DNA from 3 places in the Hydrogenophaga sp. ZJX-1 genome. Region 2 is predicted to be linked to each of the others. Evidence: predicted binding sites of a transcription regulator. Region 2 holds the regulator's gene; each other region holds the start of a gene.
The links. Region 2 encodes FNR, which switches genes on or off when oxygen is low (the NO sensors DNR and NnrR bind a similar motif). Its sites were predicted from a motif close to TTGATNNNNATCAA; they were not measured.

Region 1 (7,249 bases), on a different contig from region 2:
GGGCAGCCTTGACCTGTGGCAGATCGCCATGAAGCCGGGCAAACCTTTCGCGTATGGCACGGTGCGGCGTGATGCGGGGGCCGGGGCCGACGCGGCGCAGCCCTGCCACTTTATTGGCCTGCCGGGCAACCCGGTGTCCAGTTTCGTCACCTTCCTGCTGCTGGTGCGGCCCTTCCTGCTGCGGCTGCAGGGAGCCGAAGTGCCTGGCTTGCAGCCAGTGAAGTTGCCCGCCCACTTCGACCTGACACGTGCCGATAGGCGCCGCGAGTTCCTGCGCGTGCGCCGCAACGCCGACGGCGGCCTGGACCTGTTTCCCAACCAGAGCTCGGGCGTGTTGACGTCCGCTGTCTGGGGCGATGGTCTGGTCGACAACCCCGCGGGCAGCACCATCGCCCGGGGCGATCTGGTGTCCTATCTGTCTTTTGCCGACCTGCTGCTCTGAAAGCCTATCCCGTGAAGATTCAACTGCGCTATTTCGCCTCCATTCGCGAAGCTGTCGGCACCGGCAGCGAGTCGCTGGACACGGCGGCCGGCACGCTGGCTGTCCTGCGCGACGAGCTGATTGCGCGAGGTGGTGCCTACGCCGAGGCGCTGGCGCGTGGCCGGGCGGTGCGTGTGTCGCTCAACCAGACCATGACCGACGAAGCCGCCGCGCTCAGCGAAGGCGCGGAAGTGGCCTTTTTCCCGCCCGTGACCGGAGGCTGAGCATGAACGCCCGCGTCAGCATCCAGACCCAGGACTTCGACCTCAGCACCGAGGTCGCCCGGCTGCGCGAGCAGGACAAGCGCGTGGGTGCCATCTGCACCTTCGTTGGCACGGTCCGTGACCGCAACGATGGCCAGAGCATCAGCACCATGGAGCTGGAGCACTACCCGGGCATGACCGAGAAGAGCATAGAAGCCATGATCGACGAGGCGTTCAAACGCTTCGACATCTACGCCGCGCGCGTGATTCACCGCGTCGGCCTGCTGCAGCCGCTGGACCAGATCGTGCTGGTCGCCGTGACCTCCGCGCACCGGGGCGAGAGCTTCCAGGCCTGCGAGTTCCTGATGGACTACCTCAAGACCCAGGCGCCGTTCTGGAAGAAAGAACAGACGCCGGAGGGTGCACGCTGGGTGGATGCGCGGGTCAGCGACGACGCGGCGCTGGCCAAGTGGGGCATCCAGAGTCAGAACGCCTGACCGCCCCTGCTGACATGGCGCCCACGATCCTTTCCGACGCCGATATCGAGGCCATCGAGCGCGCCACGCTCGATGCCGTGTCGCCCGAGCGCGTGGAGTCGCTGCCCGGCTGGTTGCTGCCCATGGACAGCGGCACCGTGGGCCGTGCCCGCAGTGCTGTCCCTCTGAGCCATGCCGCGGCCGACCCGGCGGTGCTCGACGACATCCTCGAACGCTACGCCGACCAGGGTTTCGTGCCGGCCTTCCGCCTGCCCGATGGACCGGCCTTCGAAGCCCTGTACCGGGGGCTGCAAGCGCGGGGCTTCGCGCGCGCCCAGCCGACGCTGACGCAGTGTGGCCGTGTACAGGACCTGCGGATGGCGCAGACCGGGCCGGTGGCGGACCTTGCGGACACGCCCGACGCCGCCTGGATGGCGATGTTCCTGGGCGAAGGCCTGGACCCGGTGGATGGTGCGAGCCGTGCCCGCTCGCTGAGCCGGGCCACCGGGACGCTGTTTGCCAGCCTGCGCGAAGACGGGCAGACGGTGGCCTGTGGCGCCGCGGCCTATGGGCACGGCTGGCTCAGCGTGCACGGCATGCGCACCGTCGCCTCGCACCGGGGCCGGGGCCTGGCCGGGCGGGTGTTGCAGGCCATGGCCGAAGAGGCCTTGCGCCGCGGGATTCACCGGGTGTTTCTCCAGGTCGTCTCGGACAACGGGCCGGCACTCGCGCTGTACCGCCGGCTGGGTCTGAACACCGCCTGGACCTACGCCTACTGGCGCCGCTGAGCGGCGCCGGTCCAGACGGCCCCCAGAGGGCGGGGATCGGCTGATCTGCGTCAAGACGATGTGGTGCACGCGGGTGCAAGCTGGAATGATCACCTTGAAAACCCGGGGAATCGCTCCAAATGCCGGGTAATCAAATTTTCCGGAGAGCTCTTTCATGCGACTCGACAAACTCACCACCAAGTTCCAGGAAGCCCTGAGCGAAGCCCAGACCCTGGCGCTCGGCAACGACAACGCCTACATCGACCCGGCCCACCTGCTGCTGGCCATGCTGCGCCAGGCCGACGGCCCGCAGTCGCTGCTGCAGCGCGCGGGCGTGAACGTCCAGGGCCTGGCCAAGGCCGCCGAGGCGGCTGTGAAGCGCCTGCCCGAAGTGCAGGGCCAGGAGCAGGTGCAGGTCGGATCCGATCTGGCCAAGCTGCTGCAGGCCACCGAAAGGGAAGCCATCAAGCGCGGTGACGAGTTCATTGCCGGCGAGCTGTTCCTGCTCGCCGTGGCCGACAGCAAGGGCGATCTCGGCCGCATCGCGAACGAAAATGGCCTGACCCGCAAGAGCCTGGAAAGCGCGATCACGGCGGTGCGCGGCGGCCAGAAGATGGACAACCCCGAGGCCGAGGGCCAGCGGGAAGCGCTGAAGAAATACACCATGGACCTGACCGAGCGCGCCCGCCTGGGCAAGCTCGATCCGGTGATCGGTCGCGACGACGAGATCCGCCGCGCCATCCAGGTGCTGCAGCGCCGCACCAAGAACAACCCGGTGCTGATCGGCGAACCCGGCGTGGGCAAGACCGCGATCGTCGAAGGCCTGGCCCAGCGCATCGTCGCCGGCGAAGTGCCCGATTCGCTCAAGGGCAAGCGTGTGCTGTCGCTCGACATGGCCGCGCTGCTGGCTGGCGCCAAGTTCCGCGGCGAATTTGAAGAGCGCCTGAAGACGGTGCTCAACGAACTGGCCAAGGACGAAGGCCAGACCATCGTTTTCATCGACGAACTGCACACCATGGTGGGGGCGGGCAAGGCCGAAGGCGCTATGGACGCGGGCAACATGCTCAAGCCCGCTCTGGCGCGCGGCGAGTTGCACTGCGTGGGCGCGACCACGCTGGACGAATACCGCAAGTACATCGAGAAAGACGCCGCGCTGGAGCGCCGCTTCCAGAAAATTCTGGTGGGCGAGCCGACGGTGGAGGCGACCATCGCCATCCTGCGCGGCCTGAAGGAACGCTACCAGGTGCACCACGGCGTGGACATCACCGACCCGGCCATCGTGGCTGCGGCCGAGCTCAGCCACCGCTACATCACCGACCGTTTCCTGCCCGACAAGGCGATCGACCTGATCGACGAGGCGGCGGCCAAGATCAAGATCGAACTCGACTCCAAGCCCGAGGTGATGGACAAGCTCGACCGCCGGCTGATCCAGCTGCAGATCGAGCGCGAAGCCGTCAAGAAAGAAAAGGACGAAGCCTCGCAAAAGCGGCTGACCCTGATTGAAGAAGAGATCACCCGGCTGCAGAAAGAGATCGCCGACCTCGACGAAATCTGGAAGTCCGAAAAGGCCACGGCCCAGGGCAGTGCCCAGGTGCGCGAAGAAATCGACCAGTTGCGCCAGCAGATCGAAAGCCTGACCCGCAAGGGCGACCTGGCCAAGGTGGCCGAGCTGCAGTACGGCAAGCTGCCCGAGTTGGAAAAGCAGCTCACGGAAGCGCAGGAAAAAGAGTCCGGCAAGGCCAAGGGCGGCGCGGGTGTGGGCCCGCAGCTGCTGCGTACCCAGGTCGGCGCCGAAGAGATCGCCGAGGTGGTGGCGCGTGCCACCGGCATCCCGGTCGCCAAGCTGATGCAGGGCGAGCGCGACAAACTGCTGGTGATGGAAGACAAGCTGCACACCCGCGTGGTGGGGCAGGACGAAGCGATCTCCGCCGTGGCCAATGCCATCCGCCGCTCGCGCTCGGGTCTGTCCGACCCGAACCGCCCCACCGGTTCCTTCCTGTTCCTCGGCCCCACCGGCGTGGGCAAGACCGAGCTGTGCAAGGCCCTGGCCGGCTTCCTGTTCGACAGTGAAGACCACCTGATCCGCATCGACATGAGCGAGTTCATGGAGAAGCATTCCGTGGCCCGCCTGATCGGTGCGCCGCCCGGCTACGTGGGTTACGAAGAAGGTGGCTACCTCACCGAAGCCGTGCGCCGCAAGCCCTACAGCGTGCTGCTGCTTGACGAGGTGGAGAAGGCGCACCCGGACGTGTTCAACGTGCTGCTGCAGGTGCTGGACGACGGCCGCCTGACCGATGGCCAGGGCCGCACCGTGGACTTCAAGAACACCGTGATCGTGATGACGAGCAACATCGGCTCGCACCTGATCCAGGCCATGGTGGGCCAGCCCTACGACGACATCAAGGAAGCCGTCTGGGGCGAGCTCAAGGACAACTTCCGGCCCGAGTTCCTGAACCGCATCGACGAGACGGTGGTGTTCCACGCGCTCGACGCAGAGCACATCGCGTCCATCGCCGGCATCCAGCTCAAGGCTTTGCAGGCCCGCCTGCAGAAGATGGATCTGCGGCTGGAGGTGGCACCCGCCGCGTTGGCCGAGCTGGCCAAGGTCGGTTTCGACCCGGTGTTCGGTGCCCGGCCGCTCAAGCGCGCGATCCAGCAGCGCATCGAGAACCCGCTCTCCAAGCTGTTGCTCGAAGGCAAGTACCCGCCGAAATCGGTGATTCCGGTCGGTGTGGATCCGGTGCGTTACCCGGGCGTGTTCGAGTTCGGCGAACCCATCGAAATGGCCTGATGAAGGAGAACCGTCGGACGGTCGTTATCGGGGGATAGACGGTCGCACTGGTAACAGGTTGTTGCCATTGCCTTGCATTCGAACAAGAGGCGGACGGTATAAATCCTGGGATATATGCCGAATTCGTCACAGTTGCTCGATCAATGTTTTGATGAGGTCGCCCGCCAGGCGAAGCCTTTGCTGGGCCGTTGCGTCGAGTCGGCGGTGGCTTCGTTGCAGGCGGCTGAAACGAAGTCCAGCGCGGTGGCCGAGCGCCAGCGCCTGGCCCAGGCCTGCTGGGGATTGACACAACGCAAAGGCGCGCTGATCGATACCTACCCGGTGCGCTTGCGCGAGGCCTTTGAGCGGGGAGGGGGCGAGGGCGGGCGAACGTCGTCGCTGGCTCTGCTGTCCGACTCGTCGTTGCTGGCGCTGGTGGACGACCTGTCGGTGTCCGAATCCCTGGAGTCGGCCCGCCTGCTGCAGGACCTGATGCCGGTGGTCGAGCAGGCCCTGACGGCGCTGGATGCGCGCATGAGTTCGCTCATCGGCTTCGAGACGGTGCAGGTGGAGAAGAACCCGCTGCGTCCCTCGGTGTTCGTGCGGGTGCTACGCGACCTCATTGCCGAGTTCGAGCGCGAGCCCGAGATCCGGTCCCTGTGGTTGCAGCACCTGGCCAGCCCGCTCGGCCGCGGGCTGTGCCAGCTCTACGAGCAACTGGCGCTGCGGCTGCAGCAGGCCAATGTGCAGGAAGCGGGCTATCGCATCCGCCTGGTGGAGGATCCGCAAGCGGGCTCGGGCCCGGCCTCAGCGCGGCGCGATCCATGGACCCGCGACGCGCAGTCTTTTGAACCCGCTGTGACCGGGCGCGGCGATCGGTATGAGGCGCTGCCGCCCATGACGGCCCTGGCTGGCACGCAGGCACGGGTGGACCATCAGGTGTTCCACGATTTCCTGGCCGACCAGGGTGACCGGTTCGAGCAGGCGCTCGATTCGGGTTATTACGACCAGTTGTTGCGCGAGCAGCGGATCGCCCAGGCCGAGGCCGATCTGCCCCTGCTGGACGAGGTGGTGGTCGATCGCGAGCGTGTGCAGTTCCGCGGCCTGCCGGTCGTTGACCGGCCTGCGCGAGCGGTCAGCATCGGTTCGCAGCTGGGAACGGACCACTGGGGCGCCTACGCCGCCCCGCACGAGCGCACGCGGGTGTTGCTCGACCTCAAGCAGCAAGCCGAGCGCGTGTCGCAGGCGGTGGGCCTGGACCTGGTTCGCAAGCTGGTCAACCAGGTGGCGCGCGATCCGCTGCTGCTGGCGCCGGTGCGCGAGGCGGTGGTGGCGCTGGAGCCGGCCCTGCTGCGGCTGGCGATGGACGACCCCCGGTTCTTCGCCAAAGACCAGCACCCGGCCCGCCTGCTGGTCGAACAGGTCGCGCAGCGCAGCTTCCGCTTCAACGACGAATTCTCGGGCGAGTTCGAGCAGTTCCATGCGCCGGTGCGCGAGGCCGTCAATGCCCTCAACGCCTTGCCCGGCGCGACGCCCGAACCCTTTGCGGTGGCGCTGGAACACCTGCGGGAAGACTGGGCAAGTGCCGACCAGGCCGAGGCGGAGGCGCAGGCGCAGCACCTGCAGGCCCTGCATTTCGCCGAAGCACGCCAGGAGCTGGCGGACCAGGTGGCGTGGGAAATCAGCCTGCGACCCGACGTGTTCAATGCGCCTGCGGCGGTGCTGGATTTTCTCTACGGCAGCTGGTCGCTGGTGATCGCGGAGGCGCAACTGCGCCATCCCGACAGCGGCCCTGACCCGCTGGGCTACCGGGCGCTGATCTCGGATCTGCTGTGGAGCGTGCGCCACGAGGTCACGCTGCACCAGCCGCGCAAGCTGATCGAGATGCTGCCGGGTCTGCTGCAGAAACTGCGAGCCGGGCTGGGCATGCTGGACAAACCGGCAGAGGAAACCCAGACCTTTTTCGATGCCTTGATCCGCTACCACGAGCCGGTGCTGGCGTTGCGCCGGGCCAGCGCCCGGTCCCAGGCCGGGACTTCGATGCCGGGGGCGCTCGAGACCCCGGTGGTTGCCTTTCCGGAAACGGACAACCTGGCCGAGGCGCCCCGGCCGCGGGTGGCAGACACGCCCTGGCTGGCGGCGCATGAGCGGGTCGAGGCCGGGTTCCAGGATGCGCCGGCTGCGGTTACACAGGTGGAGGAGGACTCAGCGGCAGCGCCGCTGTCCACCTCCAGCGAAGAGCCGGATGAAGGGTTGGAAACCGCAGGCGTGCTCGCCAGCCTGCATGTGGGTGACTGGGTGGATCTGCAGGCCAGCGGACAGTGGCTGCGCGCCCGGCTGGTCTGGGCCAACGCCCGGGCCACGCTGTTCCTGTTCACCAGCCGGGGCGGCCACCCGCACACCATGACCCGGCGCAGCTGCGAAAAGCTCATCCGCCAGCGCGGGTTGCGGCCGCTGGCGGTGCGGCCGGTGGTCGATGCCGCCATCGACGCGGTGGTCAAGGGCGTGCCCGGCGCTCCCGCTCACGCCTGCGTCGTCGCCACCGAAGCGGT
Region 2 (7,249 bases):
GGTGTGATGCAAGGTCTGATGTGGCGCTCGGTCAACCCTGATGGCAGCCTGACCTACACCTTTGTCGAGTCGGTGAAAGCCACCTTCCCGTTCTATGTGATCCGTCTGCTGGGTGGCGTGCTGTACCTCAGCGGCATGCTGGTCATGCTCTGGAACGTCATCATGACGATGCGTCAGGGCCGCGTTGTGGACGTGCCCGTCCTTGCCGTCAACCCCGCACACGCCTGAGGAGTACAAACATGGCAAACAACGAAAAAGTCGAAGGCCACGGACGGATCGAGACCAACAACTTCCTCATGATCGTGTTGATCACGCTTGTGGTGGCCGTGGGTGGTCTGGTCGAAATTGTTCCTCTGTTCTTCCAAAAGTCCACAACCACGCCGATCGAAGGACTGAAGCCTTACAGTGCACTGCAACTGGCGGGTCGTGATGTCTATGTGAGTGAAGGTTGCTATAACTGCCACTCACAGATGATCCGTCCGTTCCAGGCGGAGACACTGCGTTATGGCCCTTACTCGGTGGCTGGCGAGTTTGTCTACGATCGTCCGTTCCAGTGGGGCTCCAAGCGGACCGGTCCTGACCTGCAACGCGTGGGTGGTCGTTACAGCGATGAGTGGCACCGTACTCACCTGACCAATCCACGTGATGTCGTGCCTGAATCGAACATGCCGGCATATGCATTCCTGGGTGAAAAATCGGTGAATGCGGAGAGCATGCCCAAGCGCATGGAAGTGCTGCGCACGCTGGGTGCTCCCTACACCGACGAGGAGATCGCACAGTCGGTCGATGCGGTGAAGGGCAAGACCCAGATGGACGCAGTCATTGCCTACTTGCAGGTGCTGGGCACCGCTCGCAGCGCCAGCCGCCCGGCTGCAGCGGTCGCTCCAGCTGCCGTCGATGCCGCTCCTGCGACCGAGGCAGCTGCACCTTCAGCGCCAGTCGATCCGGCTGCTGCACCAGCTCCCGCTGCGGCGACTGGCACCAACCAATAAACACGGAGGCCTCGCCATGGACATCAACGATCTCCGCAGCGCCGTCACGGTGGTCAGCCTGCTGACCTTCGTGGGCATCGTGGTCTGGGCCTGGTCCAAACGCAACCAGGCCGGCTTTGAGGAGGCAGCGCAACTGCCCTTCACTGACGACTAAACCGCGGCACCAACAAGAGAAACATCATGAGCGACTTTACAAGTGATTTCTGGCACCTCTACGTGGGTGGACTCACGCTGGTCAGCATCCTCGCATGCCTGATCCTGCTCTGGATCAGCGGCACCACGAAGGCGAATACCCATACCGACAACACCACCGGTCACGTCTGGGATGGTGATCTGGCGGAGATGAACAACCCGCTGCCCCGTTGGTGGGTGTATCTGTTCATCATCACGGTCATCTTCGCGCTGGCTTACGGTGCGTTGTATCCCATGTTCGGCAAGTTCCAGGGGGCGCTGGGCTGGAGTTCGCAGGGTCAGCACACCGCTGAAGTTGCCAAGGTGGAGGCCGCCATTGCCCCCATTTACGCCAAATTCAGCGGCATGACACCCGAGCAGATGGCCGGTGACTCCGAAGCCATGGCGATCGGTGAGCGTCTGTTCATGAATTACTGCGCCCAGTGCCATGGTTCTGATGCCCGTGGTGCCAAAGGCTTCCCCAACCTGACCGACAAGGACTGGTTGGGCGGAGGCGATCCTGCGACCATCAAGACAACCATCACGCAGGGCCGCATCGGTGTCATGCCCCCGATGGCAGCTGCGGTGGGTACCGCCGAAGACGTGCGCAACGTGGCGAACTATGTGCTGAGCCTGTCTGGCAGCCCTCACGACTCCGTGCGGGCCACTCAGGGCAAAGAGAAGTTCGCTGCTTGTGCGGCATGCCATGGCATGGACGGCAAGGGCATGGCTGCGGTGGGTGCAGCCAACTTGACCGACGGTATCTGGCTTCACGGCTGGGGCGAAGAGGCCATCGTGCGTGCTGTGAACAATGGTTTCAACAACCAGATGCCTGGGCAGTCGGCCTTGTTGAACGAAGCACAGATCAATGTGCTGGCCTCTTATGTCTGGGGCTTGTCCAATAAAGCGGCCAATTGATCGTTTAAAGAGAGTCGCAGTGGTCGAGTCGACCGCTGCGACTCTTTTCCATTTTCCAACCTCGGGTTCTTCGTGAGTTCCGCCAAGCCAGCCACCAGCGCCAATCCGACCACCGTCATTCCCATCGTCCCGGACCCGCCGCCCAAAGGGGTTCCTGCAGACGATGAGGTCATGGTTTCGCTCTACGCCTCGCGAAAGAAGATATACCCGCGATCTGTCTCGGGTCTGTTTTCTCAGTGGCGCTGGATCACGGTCTGGATCACACAGATCGTTTTTTACGGTTTGCCCTGGCTCGAGTGGAATGCTCGACAGGCGGTGCTCTTCGATCTTGAGGCGCGCCGCTTTTACATTTTTGGTCTGGTGTTGTATCCGCAGGACTTCATCTATCTGACGGGTCTCCTGGTCATTGCCGCCTTGGCGTTGTTCCTGTTTACGGCTGTCGCCGGACGTTTGTGGTGTGGTTATGCCTGCCCGCAGACGGTCTACACAGAAATATTTCTCTGGATCGAGAAAAAAGTCGAGGGCGATCGCTCGGCTCGCATGCGCCTGGATGATTCGGCGTTTTCAGCCGGCAAGTTCGGCAAGAAGTGGTCGAAGCACGCGCTCTGGATACTGTTCTCGCTGTGGACCGGTTTTACCTTTGTGGGTTACTTCACGCCGATTAGGGAGCTGGCCGCGGTCTCGCTGGCTGCATCGCTGGGCCCGTGGCAGACCTTCTGGATATTCTTCTACGGTTTTGCCACTTATGGCAACGCCGGCTTCATGCGTGAGCAGGTCTGCAAGTACATGTGTCCTTACGCACGCTTCCAGAGTGCGATGTTCGACAAGGACACGATGATCGTGACCTACGACGAAAAGCGTGGGGAACCGCGTGGTCCTCGCTCGAAGAAAGCCGACCCCAAGGCGCTCGGTCTGGGATCCTGTGTAGACTGCACGTTGTGCGTACAGGTATGTCCGACAGGTATCGATATCCGCAATGGCCTTCAGTACGAGTGCATCGGTTGCGGTGCCTGTATCGATGTGTGCGACGAAGTGATGGACAAGGTTGGCTATCCGCGTGGACTGGTCAAGTACTCAACCCAGAACGGCATCGCGCAAGGCTGGAATACCCAGCAGATGATCCGTCGGGCCATGCGCCCGCGGGTGCTGGTTTATACCGGCATTCTGTTGGCGATCACGCTCGCCGTCATGATCAGCCTGTTCCTTCGTAAACCGCTCAAGGTGGACGTGATCCGGGACCGCGGCGCGCTGGCACGCATGGTTGAACAGGGCCGCATCGAAAATGTCTTCCGTTTGCAGGTGATGAATGCAACCGAGAGCACGCAACGATATGTGATCAGCGTTTCTGGGTTGCCTGGTATCACCATTGCCTCGGAGTCGGAGATTGAGGTCTTGCCGACGGAAGTGCGCTCTGCGGTCATCCGGGTGCAGCTTCCCCCGGGTGCTGCAGACACCGGGTCGCACCCCATCCATTTCGAAATCAAGGCTGCCGAGAATGATGGTGTATCTGTCACTGAAAAGGCAGCCTTCCTGGTGCCACGTTGAGCACCGCTTGTCAGCAGTCAACCCGACTCAGAGATACCTATGAACACCGCAACACTCAAAAAGTCTTCCAGTGAACACCCGCCCATTCCCTGGTGGCGCGTTCCGCACATGTGGCTGGTGGTGGGTGGGCCATTGGTGGTGGTGGTCGCGGCCATCATCACGGCCGTCATAGCCGTGGAGGGCGCTGACCCTGTTCTGAACAAGGCCGACTTTGAGCGGGACCTGAAGGCGGCCCAGTTGTTGGATGGACAGGCGCGGGCCGAGGCACTGATCAAGCTTCAACCGGCCCACCAAGCACGTAACCACGCGGCGTCTCCAGTCGTCCCGCCCTCGAAGGAATAGCGAGACGTGTGCCGTCCTGTGGCTGAGATGGCACCTTTGCACCGGTTTTGATGCCTGAAATCGATCACAACAACACACGAGGAGAAACAGGAATGACCGCTCAAAGATGGATGTGGATAGCGTGGCCAGCCTTTCTGGTCGCCGCGGTGCTGGAAATGATCGTATTTGCCATGATCGATCCCAGCGATCTCCACTGGTTTGGCGCGCCGTTGGAGTTGTCTCGCCCAGCGGTCTATACCTTGGCGTTTTTCACTTTCTGGCTGGTGGCGATGGTGTCGAGCGCGCTCACCACCCTGCTGTCCATGTCGCCATTTGAGGTCAACCGGTGTCCGGTCCCACCGGATCAGCGGCCCCAGGATTGCGCCAAGAACGGATCTTGCGGCTGAACACCCTCAGCGGTCACTTCAAAACAGAAAGCCCCAACGAGGTGTCATTCGTTGGGGCTTTTGTCTTGAGTGAACTGGGTTCAGGGGCAGGTCGGCGGGTTCACAATCAACCGGAGACCCTCGGTGCTCTTGATGTGGACGTAGCGCTGTTTGACTTCGATGATGCCTTCTTCCACGAACTTGGAAAATGTGCGGCTCACCGTCTCCAGCTTCATGCCGAGATAGCTGCCAATTTCTTCGCGGGTCATCCGAAGAATCAGTTCGGACTGGGAAAAACCGCGGGCGTGCAGGCGCTGCACAAGGTTCAGCAGGAAAGCCGCGAGGCGTTCTTCCGCTCGCATGCTTCCCAGCAGCAACATGACGCTGTGGTCTCGCACGATTTCGCGGCTCATGATCTTGTGCACATGGTGCTGCAGGGTGGTGAACTCCCTGGAGAGTTCCTCGACCTGATCGAACGGCATCACACAGACTTCAGCATCTTCCAGTGCGATGGCATCACAGGAATGACGATCACTCACGATGCCATCCAAGCCGATGATCTCACCAGTCATCTGGAAGCCGGTCACTTGATCCCGGCCATCGGCCGTGGTGACGCAGGTCTTGAAGAACCCGGAACGCACGGCGTACAGCGAGGTGAATCTGTCGCCCGTATTGAAAAGTGCCGATCCGCGCTTGATGCGTCGTCGGGCCGAGATGACGTTGTCGAGCTTGTCCATCTCGTCGGGGTTGAGACCCATGGGAAGACACAATTCCCGCAGGTTGCAACTTGAACAGGCGACTTTGATGCTTTGTGCGTCCATAAATTATCCGGAAATCGGTGGTGAGCTTAACGCATAGCTGGGACTTGTGTCGAGGAAATGCCTGTGTGCCACGCCCCTCACCGGAGCGAAAATTTGCGAATGCGCGCACGATTGATCAAGATCAAGGGAGGACATGCGAGCGTGGTGCACATTCAAGGTTCAGTATTGGAGAACAGTCTGTGAGTCACGCCATTTCCGATGAATTGCTCAAGCGATTCGATGTTCCCGGTCCGCGGTACACCTCGTACCCGACGGCTGACCGCTTTGTCGAAGCCTATACCGAGGGTGACTATATACAAGCGCTGGAGCAGCGCAGGGCCGGCTCGCTGGCACTGCCGCTCAGCATCTACATTCACATTCCGTTCTGCGAGTCGGTCTGTTACTACTGCGCCTGCAACAAGGTCATCACCAAGCACCACGAACGGGCGGCTGAATACCTGCGGTACCTGTCGCGTGAAGTGGAGTTGCAGGTCCAGCATTTTGGCAAGGGGCACAGCGTGTCCCAGCTGCATCTGGGTGGTGGCACACCCACCTTTTTGTCCGATCCAGAGCTTGAGGATCTCATGACGATGATCCGGCGCAACTTCACGTTGGTGCCGGGTGGAGAATATTCGATCGAGGTGGACCCCCGGACCGTGACCGACCAGCGGCTTCAGACGCTGGCGAGACTGGGCTTCAACCGCCTCAGCTTTGGTGTCCAGGATTTCGACCCCGCTGTTCAGAAGGCGGTGCATCGCGTGCAACCTGCCGATCAGGTGTTCGCGCTGGTGGAAACCGCCCGCAAGATCGGTTTTGAGTCGGTCAACGTGGACCTGATCTACGGTCTACCGCTGCAGACGCCCGAGTCGTTCGCTCGCACGCTCGCTCAGGTGAACCAGTTGCGTCCCGACCGCATTGCGTTGTACGCCTACGCGCACCTGCCCTCCCGTTTCAAGCCGCAGCGTCGCATCATTTCGGCAGAGTTGCCCAGCCCCGGTGACAAGTTGTCGATGTTGTCTGCATCACTGGATGCCATGAGCGATGCTGGGTATGTGTATGTGGGCATGGACCATTTCGCCTTGCCCACAGATGCACTCGCAGTGGCCAAGCGCCAGGGCCGCCTGCACCGCAACTTCCAGGGCTACAGCACGCAGCCCGACTGCGATCTGATCGCCTTGGGGGTTTCCGCCATTGGGCGCATCGGAGCCACCTACAGCCAGAATGCCAAGACGCTGGAGGATTATTACGACGCTTTGGATCAGGGCAAGCTGCCCATCGTGCGGGGTCTGGTGCTCACGCGGGATGACCTGCTGCGCCGTGCCGTCATCATGTCCATCATGTGCCAAGGGCAACTGCAGTACGAATCGATCGAACTGGGTCACCTGATCGACTTCAAGAGCTACTTCGCGCGCGAGCTCGAAGTGCTGGCCGGACTGGCCGAACACGGCTTGGTCACCCTGGATGACAGCGGTGTTCAGGTCACGCCGACCGGTTGGTACTTGGTCCGTGCCATTGCCATGGTGTTTGATAAAAATCTGCAGGTTGATCAGGACCGTGCCCGGTTTTCAAAGATCATCTGAACGGTCAGCTTTTGGACCAGTGGCGGGTCTTTGTTCGCGTGGGGTGTCCATGAGCGGGTGCGAGTGGGATCAATACTCACTACCAATAGGGGCGGGTTAGAACTAGCCTCCGCCTTCTATCACCCACGCGCTGTTAAAGTTCCTTCATGCAAGCTTCCATGGCGATCACGGCCCTGTTCATGGGTATCGTGGGTGGACCCCACTGTGTCGCCATGTGCGGCGCAGCCTGTGCTGGCATCAGCCGCGCGGCAGGCGAGCGCAGCACCCGGGCGCTGTGGACGTTCCAGTTCAGTCGTATGTTCGGGTATTCGCTGTTCGGCGCTTTTGCGGCGGGGTCCGTCCAGGGGCTTGCGGTGCTGGGGACCAACACCATAGCGATTCGGCCGGTCTGGACCATGTTCCACGCTGCGGCATTTCTCCTGGGCCTGGCACTGATCTGGCAAGCGCGCCAACCCGCCTGGATTGACAACTTGGGCCAATCGTTGTGGCGCAAGGCGCGGCCGGTGCTGACCCGCTTGGGACCTCGCGCCCCCATT
Region 3 (7,249 bases), on a different contig from region 2:
CGACTCCGCCCTGCTCGGCAAGCCCGGCGTGAAAGACATTCGCGGCCAGGGCCTGATGATCGGCATCGAGCTGGACAAGCCCTGCGGCGTGATCACGCAGCGCGCGGCCGACGCCGGCCTGCTGCTGTCGGTCACAGCCGACAGCGTGATCCGCCTGGTACCGCCGCTGATCATGACCACCGCCGAGGCCGACGAAGTCGCGGCCATCCTGTTGCCGATCATTGTTTCTTTCCTGGCAGAAAACGCATGAAACTCCGCCACTACCTCCAGTTCAAGGACCTGAGCGCCGACGAGTACGCCTACCTGCTCACGCGCGCCGCCTTCATCAAGGCGAAGTTCAAGGCCGTCGAAAAGCACCAGCCGTTCGCCGACCCGGACCGCACCCTGGCCATGATCTTCGAGAAGGCCAGCACGCGCACCCGCGTGAGCTTCGAGGCCGGCATGTACCAGCTCGGCGGTTCGGTGGTGCACCTGACCACGGGCGACAGCCAGCTCGGCCGCGCCGAACCGATTGAAGACAGCGCCAAGGTCATCAGCCGCATGGTCGATCTGGTGATGATCCGCACCTACGAGCAGAGCAAGCTGGAGCGCTTCGCCGAGCACTCGCGCGTGCCGGTCATCAACGGCCTGACCAACGAATTCCACCCCTGCCAGATCCTGGCCGACCTGTTCACGATGGTCGAGTACCGACCGGCCGCCAGCGGCAACCCGCTCGAAGCCATCAAGGGCAAGGTCGTGGCCTGGGTCGGTGACGGCAACAACATGGCCAACACCTGGCTGCAGGCGGCCGAACTGCTGGGCTTCACCGTGCACGTGAGCACGCCCAGTGGCTACGAAGTCGACCCGAAGCTCGCCGGCGTCTCCAACCCGGCCTGCTACAAGGTGTTCAAGGACCCGAAGGAAGCCTGCAAAGGCGCCGACCTGGTGACCACCGACGTCTGGACCAGCATGGGCTACGAGGCCGAGAACGAGGTGCGCCGTGCCGCGTTCGCGCAGTGGTGCGTGGACGAAGCCATGATGGCCGTGGCCAAACCCGACGCGCTCTTCATGCACTGCCTGCCCGCGCACCGCGGCGAAGAGGTGAGCGCCGAAGTCATCGACGGCCCGCAATCGGTCGTCTGGGACGAGGCGGAAAACCGCATGCACGTGCAGAAGGCACTCATGGAATACCTGCTGCTGGGGCGCCTGGCCTGATGCGCCGGACCAGTGCGGCGCGGCCATGAGCAGCACCCGGCCGCTCCGAAGGCGCTCAGCCCCGCAGCGCGCGGCACGGAGGATCGTCCAGTGAGTGCCTGCACCAGCTGCGGCGCCTGTTGCGCGAGCTTTCGCGTGGATTTCTCGGTCTGCGAAACGCAGGCCGCAGGGGGCAGCGTGCCCGACGGGCTCACCGTCTCGGTCACCGACACCATCAGCCGCATGCGCGGCACCGACCACGGGCAACCCCGTTGCGCCGCGCTGTCGGGCCGCATCGGCGAAAAAGCCACCTGCGGCATCTACGAGTGGCGGCCCAACCCCTGCCGCGAGTTCGAAGAAGGCAGCGACGCCTGTGGCCAGGCGCGCCGCCGCCACGGCCTGCCGCCGCTGGGTGACTCGCCGGAACACTGAACATGCAAGCCCTGCTCGACACCATCGCCACGATGGCCATGCCCACCGACGCCCAGCGCCTCTTCCACGGCCGGGGCGGCCTGCACCCGGGTTGTGAAGCCTGGACGCTGGATGCGTACCCACCGGTGTGGGTGCTGACCCGGTTTGGCGAAGCCAGCGACGACGAACTGGCCACGGTGTCGGCCGCGCTCACCGCGCGCCACGGGCAGATCGCACCCGGTGAACCGCTGAACTGGGTGTTCCAGAGCCGGCACGAAGGTCGCAGCGAAACCCGGTTGATGGCCGGCAGCGTGCCCGAGCCCCACGTGGTGAGCGAACGCGGTGCGCGCTACCTGGTGCACGTGCTCAAAGGGCAAAACCACGGTCTGTTCCTCGACATGGCCGAAGGGCGCCAGTGGGTGCGTGAGCACGCCGCGGGCGCCAAGGTGCTCAACCTCTTTGCCTACACCTGCGCTTTCTCGGTGGCGGCGCTGCAGGGCGGCGCGAAGCAGGTGGTCAACGTGGACATGAGCGCGGGCGCCATCGCCATCGGGCAACAGAACCACGCGCTCAACGGACTGCAGGCCGGCGCCAGCTTCCTGGCCCACGACATCTTCAAGACCTGGGGCAAGCTCACACGATCGGGCCCCTACCACCTCATCGTCGTGGACCCGCCGAGCTACCAGAAAGGCAGCTTCGTCGCCACCAAAGACTACGCCCGCCTCATGCGCCGCCTGCCGGACCTGCTGCGGCCCGACGGCGAGGTGCTGCTGTGTCTCAACGCGCCCGAGCTGGACACCGCGTTTCTGCAAGACCAGATGCGCGACGAGGCACCCGAACTGGTGTTTGTGGAACGCCTGCCCAACCCGGCCAGCTTCGCCGACGCGTCGCCCGAGCGCGCCCTCAAGGTGCTGCGTTACCGGGCGTCCGGGCTGGACGCACAGCCTGCTCAGGCCCTGGGTTTGGGGCAACCCGAACAGGCCGAGCAGGCACCGCAAGCACCCGGAGGCTGACCGCCCCCGGTGTTCCCGCTGGCCCGCCGACCCGGCTGCAGCCAGCGCCGCAGGCTCGGCCGCAGCACGTACCCCAGTGCCACCAGCACACACACGCCAACGATGAAGCCTTGAACGCTCACTGGGTGACCTCCATGCTTCGCACTGGGGTGCGAGCCCCCGTCGGAACGGCCGGGCGGGGGCTCATGTGGCGCCCCATGCCCCGGCGACCCGGTAGGTGATCCAGGCCATCAGATAGGCCAGCGCAAACAGGTAGGCCGCCATGCCCAGGGCGTGGCGCCAGTGACCGGTTTCGCGCCGCACGGCCGCCAGCGTGGCCACGCACTGCGGCGCATAGACAAACCACACCAGCAAGGCCAGCGCGGTGGGCAGGGTCCATTGTTCGGCGATCAACGCGCCCAGCGCCTCGTGCACCTGCTCACCCTGCGCGGACAACGCGTAAACCGTGCCCAGGGCCGCCACCACCACCTCGCGCGCCGCCATCGCCGGAATCAACGCCACCACGATGCGCCAGTCAAAGCCCAATGGCGCGAACAAGGGCTCCAGCACACCACCGAGACGGCCGGCAAAGCTGTGCGCCACGGCCGACCCGGCAAAGCCTTCGGGGGCCGCCGGGTAGCTGGAGAGAAACCACAGCAGCACCATGAGCGCCAGGATGATGCCGCCGACCCGACGCACAAAGATCACCCCCCGTTCCCACAGACCGCGCGCGATGTTGCGCGCGCTCGGCCAGCGGTAGGCCGGCAGCTCCATCAGCAGCGGGGTGGGCTGACACTTGCCACTGTGGCGCGAAACCACATACGCCACCAGCATCGCGCTGGCGATGCCCATGGCGTACAGCGCAAACAGCACCAGTCCCTGCAGGTTGAACACCCTTCCCACCGTGCGCTGCGGGATGAAGGCGCCGATCAACAAGGCGTACACCGGCAGCCGCGCCGAGCAGGTCATCAGCGGCGCCACCAGGATGGTCAGCCAGCGGTCGCGCCAGTGGGTGATGGTGCGCGTGGCCATGATGCCGGGTACGGCGCAGGCAAAGCTGGACAGCAGCGGGATGAAGGACCGGCCCGAGAGGCCCACCAGCCCCATCCAGCGGTCCATGAGAAACGCCGCGCGCGGCAGGTACCCCGAGTCCTCCAGCAGGAAGATGAAAAAGAACAGGATCAGGATCTGCGGCAGGAACACCAGCACTCCGCCCACGCCCGCGATCACCCCGTCGACCAGCAGGCTGCGCAGCGGGCCGTCGCCCATGCGGGTGGCCACCTGCTCGCCCACGAAACCGATGCCCGCTTCGATCGCGTCCATCGGCCAGGCCGCCCAGGCGAACACCGCCTGGAACATGAACAGCAGCATCAACGCCAGCAGCACCATGCCCCACAGCGGATGCAGCGCAAAACGGTCGATGCGATCGCTCAGGCCCCAGCGCTTCGCAGGTGCCTGCAGGGTCAGCGCCAGCACCTCCCGCACCCGCTGGTTGAGCGCCACCGGGTCCACCACGCCGGCATTGGCTGCGGCAGGCAGCGGCGCAGGAAGGCCCTGGGTGAACAAGACGTCCAGTTGCGCCAGCAACGCTTTCGCACCGTCTTTTTGCACGCTCACCGCGGACACCACCGGCATGCCGAGTTCTGCGGCCAACGCCACGGTGTCGATGCGCATCCCCTGCGCCTGTGCCACGTCGGCCATGTTGAGCACCAGCACCATCGGCAGTCCCAGCGCCTGGGCTTCGAGCACCAGCCGCAGGTTGAGCTGCAGGTGCGTGACATCGACCACGCAGACCAGCAGGTCGGGCCGGGCCTCGCCGGCCAGCCGCCCCTGCACCACGTCGCGCGTGACCCGCTCGTCCTGGCTCAGCGGGTCCAGGCTGTAGGTGCCGGGCAGGTCCAGCAGTTGCGCGCGCCGGCCCTGCGGCGTGGTCAGCCAGCCCTGCTTGCGCTCGACCGTCACGCCCGCATAGTTGGCCACCTTCTGCCGGTGGCCGGTGAGCAGGTTGAACAGCGCGGTCTTTCCGCAGTTCGGGTTGCCGAGCAGGGCCAGCCGGGGCGCCCCTGTGGTCATTGGGAAGCCTCCGTGCTTCGCACTGCGGTGCGAGCTGGCTTGGGGCGGCCCGGCGCGGCGCTCATACCTTCAAGGCCCAGCGCACCTGCAGCAACGCCGCTTCGTGGGCGCGCAAGGCGAAGGTGGACTGCCCCACGCGCACCGCGATCGGCCCGCCGCGCAACCAGCCCCGCGACACCACCCGCACCGACTCGCCGGGCAGGAACCCGATTTCGGCCATCCGGCGCAAGGTCTTGCGGCTGTCGTCGTCACGCGCCGGAGCGAAGGCCTGCAACACGCCCGGCGTGTGCAGCGGCCCCTGGTGCAAGGCACTCACCCGATCGGCAGGCGCCAGATCATCGTCAACGTGCAAAGGCCAGGAAACCGCTTGGGGTGTGGAGAGGGACACGGTCACATCCATGAATGAACAGAAGTGGGCAGAGCGTAAACAAACGAGATTGGTTCTCATTTGCTTTAAATCAAACTTTCACAAAAATCCGGAACGGCACAGGGCATCCGTCGGGTGGTGTGAATCCAATATTTTGTTTAGACCTAAAATGATTATCTTCCGTTGGAAATAACCGACACCATGGTTTTTTCACCGGTGCTACCTTCGCCGGACCATGAAAAAGCTCTGGGACATTTCCCCCCCCGTCAACGCCAGCACGCCGGTTTTCCCGGGTGATACGGCCTATGCCCAGCAGTGGGTGGCGAGCATCGAACCGGGCTGCCCGGTCAACGTGAGCGCCATCACGCTCTCGCCCCACGTGGGGGCACACGCCGACGCGCCGCTGCACTACGACCCCGCGGGCGCCGCCATCGGTGCGGTCGAGCTCGACGCCTTTCTCGGTCCGTGCCGCGTGATCCACGCCATCGGTTGCGGCCCGCTGGTTCGGCCGGAACACCTGGCTCACGCGCTCGACGGTTTGCCGCCGGGTCACGCCCAAGGCGGACCAGCCCCCGAGGGGGACAGCGACCCGCGAAACGGCGGAGCATGGGGGCTCAGGACCCTGCCACCTCGCGTGCTGGTGCGGGTCTACGAACACATGCCGCAAGACCGCTTTGACAACGCGCTGCCGGCTTTTGCTCCGGAAACGGTTGCACTGCTGGCCGACCGCGGCGTGAAGCTCATCGGCATCGACAGCGCCAGCATCGACCCCGCCGACAGCAAGACGCTGGAGAGCCACCAGGTGATCCGCCGCCGCGGCCTGCGCGTGCTGGAAAACCTGCTGCTCGACGACGTGCCCGAAGGCGACTACGAGCTCATCGCCCTGCCCCTGAAACTGACCACAGCTGACGCCAGCCCGGTGCGAGCTGTCTTGCGCGAACTGTGATTTCCCGAAGGAGACAACACCCATGACCACCCAACAACACTGCATCGCCCTCGACGCGCAAGACCCGCTGCGGGACCTGCGCAAGCTCTTCACCCTCCCCGAGGCCACCATCTACCTCGACGGCAACTCGCTCGGCGTGATGCCCGCCGCCGCCCCGGCCCGTGTGGCCGACGTCGTGACCCGCGAGTGGGGCACCGACCTGATCCAGAGCTGGAACAAGAACGGCTGGTTCGCCATGCCGCAGAAAGTGGGCGACAAGATCGCGCGGTTGATCGGCGCCGCACCGGGCACCGTGGTGGCCACCGACAGCACCTCGGTCAACCTGTTCAAGGTGCTCTCCGCCGCGCTGCACCTGGCCGCCGCCGACGCGCCGCAGCGCAAACGCATCGTGAGCGAGCGCAGCAACTTTCCGACCGACCTCTACATCGCCGAGGCGCTGTGCAAGGAACGCGGCTACGAACTGCTGCTGGTGGAGCCCGAGGAGATCGCGGACTCGCTGAACGAGCAGGTTGCGGTCTTGATGCTGACCCACGTGAATTACCGCACCGGCGCCATGCACGACATGCCCACTGTGACCGCCGCGGCCCACGCTGCGGGCGCGCTCATGGTGTGGGATCTCGCGCACAGCGCAGGCGCCGTGCCAGTGGATCTGACGGGCGCTGGCGCCGACTACGCGGTCGGCTGCGGCTACAAATACCTGAACGGTGGCCCCGGTGCGCCCGCCTTCGTGTGGGTCAACCCGCAACACGCCGACCGTTTCTGGCAGCCGCTGGCCGGCTGGTGGGGCCACGCCACGCCGTTCGAATTCACACCCGACTACCGGCCGGCCCCCGGCATCACGCGCTACCAGTGCGGCACACAACCCATGATCAGCCTGGCCGCACTGGAATGCGGCGTGGACACGCTGCTGGCCGCCGAGGCCCACGGTGGCATGGCCGCGCTGCGCACCAAGTCGCTGGCGCTGACCGACCTGTTCATCACGCTGGTCGAAGAACGCTGCGCCGGGCACGGCCTGGGTCTGGCCACACCGCGGGACCACGTGCGGCGCGGTTCGCAGGTTTGCCTCACCCGAGACGAGGGCGCCTACGCCATCGTGCAGGCCCTGATCGCGCGCGGGGTGGTGGGTGACTACCGCGCCGGCGATGGTGGTCGCCACAAGGACATCCTGCGCTTCGGCTTCACCCCGCTCTACATCGGCTTTGTGGATGTGTGGAACGCGGTTGAGCACCTGAAACAGGTGCTCGAAACAGGCGAATGGCAGCGCCCCGAATTCAACCGCAAACACGC

Region 1: clpB (ATP-dependent chaperone ClpB) is a predicted target of FNR. The motif match lies at 1,989-2,002, and genes of this name have one in related genera.
Region 3: ACN5W5_RS14260 (FeoA family protein) is a predicted target of FNR. The motif match lies at 5,098-5,111, and genes of this name have one in related genera.

The regions. Positions count from the first base shown of each region.
Region 1 is NZ_JBMBRA010000006.1:330,018-337,266, reverse strand. It holds gene glp (gephyrin-like molybdotransferase Glp) at 1-442, shown strand, start outside; gene moaD (molybdopterin converting factor subunit 1) at 454-705, shown strand; gene moaE (molybdopterin synthase catalytic subunit MoaE) at 708-1,181, shown strand; gene ACN5W5_RS18510 (GNAT family N-acetyltransferase) at 1,196-1,948, shown strand; gene clpB (ATP-dependent chaperone ClpB) at 2,103-4,718, shown strand; gene ACN5W5_RS18500 (DUF1631 family protein) at 4,833-7,249, shown strand, end outside.
Region 2 is NZ_JBMBRA010000001.1:681,248-688,496, forward strand. It holds gene ccoN (cytochrome-c oxidase, cbb3-type subunit I) at 1-228, shown strand, start outside; gene ccoO (cytochrome-c oxidase, cbb3-type subunit II) at 240-992, shown strand; gene ACN5W5_RS03355 (cbb3-type cytochrome oxidase subunit 3) at 1,009-1,146, shown strand; gene ccoP (cytochrome-c oxidase, cbb3-type subunit III) at 1,173-2,081, shown strand; gene ccoG (cytochrome c oxidase accessory protein CcoG) at 2,154-3,626, shown strand; gene ACN5W5_RS03370 (nitrogen fixation protein FixH) at 3,666-3,968, shown strand; gene ACN5W5_RS03375 (hypothetical protein) at 4,061-4,354, shown strand; gene fnr (fumarate/nitrate reduction transcriptional regulator Fnr) at 4,435-5,154, opposite strand; gene hemN (oxygen-independent coproporphyrinogen III oxidase) at 5,334-6,713, shown strand; gene ACN5W5_RS03390 (sulfite exporter TauE/SafE family protein) at 6,872-7,249, shown strand, end outside.
Region 3 is NZ_JBMBRA010000004.1:490,920-498,168, forward strand. It holds gene ACN5W5_RS14235 (aspartate aminotransferase family protein) at 1-250, shown strand, start outside; gene argF (ornithine carbamoyltransferase) at 247-1,194, shown strand; gene ACN5W5_RS14245 (YkgJ family cysteine cluster protein) at 1,285-1,605, shown strand; gene ACN5W5_RS14250 (class I SAM-dependent methyltransferase) at 1,608-2,597, shown strand; gene feoB (ferrous iron transporter B) at 2,781-4,649, opposite strand; gene ACN5W5_RS14260 (FeoA family protein) at 4,711-5,037, opposite strand; gene ACN5W5_RS14265 (cyclase family protein) at 5,252-5,962, shown strand; gene kynU (kynureninase) at 5,985-7,249, shown strand, end outside.